2 regions of the Pantoea sp. E956-1 genome follow, and region 1 is predicted to be linked to the other one. Evidence: predicted binding sites of a transcription regulator. Region 1 holds the regulator's gene; the other holds the start of a gene.

Region 1 (2,470 bases):
ATCAGCATCACCGCAAAGCGGCCGGCAGTGCGCAGGGCCGATGAGCGGAACGAGAGATAACTGCGCAGCGCCGGTAACAGCGGCAGACGGCGCTGGCGGTCAGCCATCAGATCGCGCTGATAAAGGGGTTTCTGGGTGCGCAGAACCCGCGCGATGCGGTTGAAGTGGTAAAGGCAGAAGTTACCCACCGGATTGTCGGGATGCTGATGGGCGATTTTCTCCAGCGCGCCGAGCTGTTTATCCATCGCAAAGCGATCGGGTAGCTGGTGATAGAGAATGTCATCCGCCAGCACCCGCAACCGGGCCGAGATGGTTTTGGCATTCCATCGGATCACCGCTTCAGCGTGGCTCTGTTCGACCAGTTTCTGCACCTCTTCCGGCCGATGCAGGCTGACCGAGATATGTTCCTGCAGATCCAGCGCCACCTGAAAGGCGCGCGTCAGCCGTTTATGGCTGTGATCGCGGCTTGCCGACAGCATGTGCATCTGCTGATAACAGGTGTTGATCAGATCGACCACTTTCTGCTGGCGTGCCAGCAGCGGCGGCAGCGCCTTTTCCGGATCGGTCAGCTGCGTCAGCAGGGTATATTTGGCGTCGCAGTAGTTAGCCAGCTCGCGGTAGATCAGGCTCAGGCTTTCGCGCATTGGCTGCTCTTTCCACAGCCAGAACCAGAACCAGTTAAACAGCCCGTACCACAGCGTGCCGCCGATATAGAGCAGCGGGGGGACATAGATTGGCATGCGGCCAATCAGGCTCAGGGTAAAGATGGCGGCGATCAGGGTGCCGGGCAGCAGACGACCATGCAGCGGGCTAATTTCACCAGTGACGCCGAGCAGCAAGGGCATGGCGAACAGGATCAGCGGCAGAGGGATAGCATGCAGAGTAAGCCACTGCATCAGAAAGCTGCCGAGGGCAAACAGGCTGCCGCCAACAATCAGGCGTTTGAAGAAGCGTTTATGCGGGGTATCCAGACCGGCGATGTTGCAGCAGGCGGGCACTAATGAGAACAGCAAACCTTTTTGCAGGTCGCCAGCCAGCCAGCCCAGTGCCACGGGCAGACAGAGCACCAGCGTTTGCCGCAAGGCGTAGTTAACTTCAGGATGGTAAATAATTCGACGCCACATCGGCCCAACACAAACAATAACGGCGTGATGTTGCCATCACGCCGTGGGTGACAGGAATTAGCGGGTGCCGTAAACGACGATGGTTTTGCCGTGTGCGGAGATCAGGTTCTGATCTTCCAGCATCTTCAAAATACGGCCCACGGTTTCACGTGAACAACCAACAATCTGGCCAATTTCCTGACGAGTGATTTTAATTTGCATGCCGTCGGGATGCGTCATGGCATCTGGCTGCTTCGCCAGGTTAAGCAGAGTCTGTGCAATACGTCCGGTTACGTCGAGGAAAGCGAGGTTACCCACTTTTTCAGACGTCACCTGCAGGCGACGCGCCATCTGCGATGAGAGTCGCATCAGGATATCGGGATTAACCTGGATCAGCTGACGGAATTTCTTGTAAGAAATTTCCGCCACTTCGCACGCGCTTTTCGCACGTACCCAGGCGCTGCGCTCCTGGCCTTCTTCAAACAGGCCAAGCTCACCAATAAAATCGCCCTGATTCAGGTAAGAAAGAATCATCTCTTTGCCTTCTTCATCTTTAATCAGAACCGCAACGGAACCTTTCACGATGTAGTAAAGCGTTTCTGCTTTTTCACCTTGGTGAATCAGCGTACTTTTGGATGGATACTTGTGAATATGGCAATGGGACAGGAACCATTCGAGTGTAGGGTCTGTTTGCGGTTTGCCGAGAACCATTCGCTATTATCCTCTGTTGTAATCGTGCCCAAAATACAGGGGGCAGTTTTCCCTGTCAGGCGGTGAAAGCTTCAAGCGTTTCCATTTCAGGAAATTATTCGGGCCGCATCAGGCGCAGTGCGCATCATTCTTCCCGGCTTCGCCATCGGGTGACGAAAAATATTTTCAGCACTGTTTGTAGCACAGCTTTTGCCGACTGTCTTCTGTTGTCTCGCTTCAGCTACAGGCGGATTTCTCTGGATTGCTGTTTACCAGGCGAAAGCGTACTCTGGCGACAAAACAGCGTATTCCGGAGCAAAAATCATGCAGGCAAGAGTGAAATGGGTAGAAGGGCTGACATTCCTCGGAGAATCCTCATCCGGCCATCAGATACTGATGGATGGAAATTCGGGTGATAAAGCGCCCAGCCCAATGGAGATGGTGCTGATGGCGGCGGGCGGATGCAGCGCGATTGACGTGGTATCAATTCTGCAAAAAGGCCGCAACGATGTAGCTGATTGTGAAGTAAAACTGACTTCAGAACGTCGTGAAGAGGCGCCGCGAATCTTTACGCACATCAACCTGCATTTTATCGTGAGTGGCAAAGCGCTCCAGGATAAAGCGGTCTCACGCGCCGTGGATCTTTCTGCTGAAAAATATTGCTCTGTGGCCATCAT
Region 2 (2,470 bases), on a different contig from region 1:
TGAAGCGATGCAGCAGATCTCGATGGTGGGTAATGACCTGGCGCTGGATAAAGGCGTCGGCGTCTGTGGCAAAGAGGGACAAAGCCTGCCGGTCGGTGTCGGTCAGCCGACCCTGAAGCTGGATAAACTGACCATCGGCGGCACCGCCTGATGTGACCCCAACAACCCGCCGCCTGGCGGGTTGTCAGAATGCTGACAAATCCATAGCCGGATGAACCTGGCAGCAATGCAATAGCTGAAAGCGCAGGGAACACGGGCAGAGGAGGAAAGCGTCCCGCGCCACGGATGGCGCGGGACGAGCGTGTCAGGGATGACGGATTTTGCGTCTTTCCGATCTGACCGTGTTTCCTTCGCTGGCTGGGTCTTACAGCTGGTCGGGACAGATGTTGTCAACAATCTATTGTTAGCTTTTACGGTGCTGCTGATACTGTTCAGCCACCTGTTCAAAATAGCCGGTCAGATAATCGATACAGACCTGCACCTTGAGCGGTAACTTATCCTTCTCGGTATAGAGCGCGTAGACCGGGCGCGGATCGGACTGATACTGCGGAAACAGAATATCGATTTCGCCTGCGGTGATCTCATCAATCACCCACATCATCGGCACATAGGCGATGCCATTGCCCGACTTCAGCCAGCGGATCAGCGTCAGCGAATCATTGGTCACGAAACGTCCCTGCGGCGCCAGGCGGGTCACCAGACCTTCCGGCGCAATCAGCTCGAAATTATTGTCGGGCCGAACGCTATATTCCAGCCAGGAAAAATTATCAATGTCACCCGGCTTCTCTGGCGTGCCGTGCTGGGCCAGATAGCTTTTTGCGGCGCACACCACCATCGGCATCGCGCCAAGGCGACGTGAAAACAAGCTGGAATCTTTTAATGCCCCCACCCGAATGACCAGATCCAGGCCATCCGCGATCAGATCCGGGGCCGGAACGCCGGTGACCAGATTCACACTCAGTCCTGGATATTCCCGCAGCATATCGCTGGTCATGCCGGCTAACACGTTCTGCGCCATGGTCGAGGAGCTGCCAATTCTCAATACGCCAATCGGCGTATTGTTAAAAGCGTAAAGCTGCTCATGCACCTGCGTCGCTTCGGCCAGCATACGGCGGCAGCCCTGATAATAGATTTTGCCCGCTTCGGTCAGCCCGATACTGCGGGTACTGCGATTCAGCAGCTTAACCTGTAATGCATCTTCCAGTTTCGCGACGATCTGGCTGATTGATGAGACGCTCAGATGAAGCTGACGCGCCGCAGCGGTAAACGAACCCAGTTCGACCACTTTGGCGAAGACAGACATGCCTTTCAGTCGTTCCATTGTTTACTCTGGCTTAAAAGTGATTTAGATCACATTCTGTAGAAAACTTATAGTCAGGCGCGTTATTATAAGCGCGCCGGGGTATTTCCCGGTGATTCTTCATTGCCTGTTACCCTTCGATGATACGCTATTATTAAGCCAGCTGCGGTTAGGATCACGCTCCCAGAGGCTTTTCCCGCGACATCTGAAGAGGCATGAGTATCCCGGCAAGGTCGAACTAAGGATTTGTGATGAGTGTGCTTCCGGTATTTGTCATGTTTGGGCTCTCTTTTCCGCCCGTTTTCATTGAACTTATTATTTCACTGATGCTGTTCTGGTTAGTGAAACGCGTGCTTACGCCGAGCGGTATCTACGATCTTGTCTGGCATCCGGCACTTTTTAATACAGCGCTTTATTGCTGTGTGTTTTACCTTGTCTCCCGTTTATTAGTCTGAGGTTTAAGTGAAAGCACTCATAAGAAAAATCGCGCGCTACGCGATTACTATCCTGCTGGTCATCATCGCAGTGGTCATTATTTTCCGCGCCTGGGTGTTCTATACCGAATCGCCCTGGACCCGTGATGCGCGTTTCGCCGCTGACGTGGTGGCGATTTCTCCTGACGTCACCGGCCTGATTACCGAGGTTCCGGTACACGATAACCAGCTGGTGAAGAAGGGTGATACGCTGTTTGTGGTTGACCGGCCGCGCTATCAAAAAGCGCTCGATCAGGCACAGGCCGATGTTGAATATTACCAGGCACTGGTGAGTGAGAAACGTCGCGAAGCCGGGCGTCGCAACCAGCTGGGTACTTCCGCAATGTCGCGCGAGGCTATCGAGCAATCCAACAACGACCTGCAAACCAGCGAACATCAGCTGGCGAAATCGGTGGCGACCCGCGATCTGGCGAAAATTGACCTTGAGCGCACCACCGTGAAAGCGCCATCCGATGGCTGGGTCACTAACCTCAATGTCTACCAGGGTGAGTTTATTACCCGCGGTTCTGTGGCGGTGGCATTGGTGCAGCAGCACTCCTTCTATGTGCTGGCTTACCTCGAAGAGACCAAACTGCACGGCGTAGAGAAGGGCTTTCGCGCGGAAGTCACCCCGCTTGGCAGTAACATCGTATTGCGTGGCACCGTCGACAGTGTGGCGGCTGGCGTCACCAACAGC

Evidence for each region. The regulator CRP, encoded in region 1, controls carbon source genes, mostly activating them, when cyclic AMP is high. The targets are predictions, from matches to a motif close to ATGTGANNNNNNTCACAT.
Region 2: the regulator CRP is predicted to act here: its motif matches at 1,339-1,356, upstream of aaeR (HTH-type transcriptional activator AaeR).

What each region holds. Positions count from the first base shown of each region.
Region 1 is NZ_CEUYZP010000006.1:217,657-220,126, forward strand. Features, by position in the region: gene AC0T7J_RS16305 (YccS/YhfK family putative transporter) at 1-1,124, opposite strand, end outside; gene crp (cAMP-activated global transcriptional regulator CRP) at 1,182-1,814, opposite strand; gene AC0T7J_RS16315 (OsmC family protein) at 2,118-2,470, shown strand, end outside.
Region 2 is NZ_CEUYZP010000012.1:113,755-116,224, reverse strand. Features, by position in the region: gene tldD (metalloprotease TldD) at 1-151, shown strand, start outside; gene aaeR (HTH-type transcriptional activator AaeR) at 404-1,321, opposite strand; gene aaeX (p-hydroxybenzoic acid efflux pump operon protein AaeX) at 1,552-1,755, shown strand; gene aaeA (p-hydroxybenzoic acid efflux pump subunit AaeA) at 1,763-2,470, shown strand, end outside.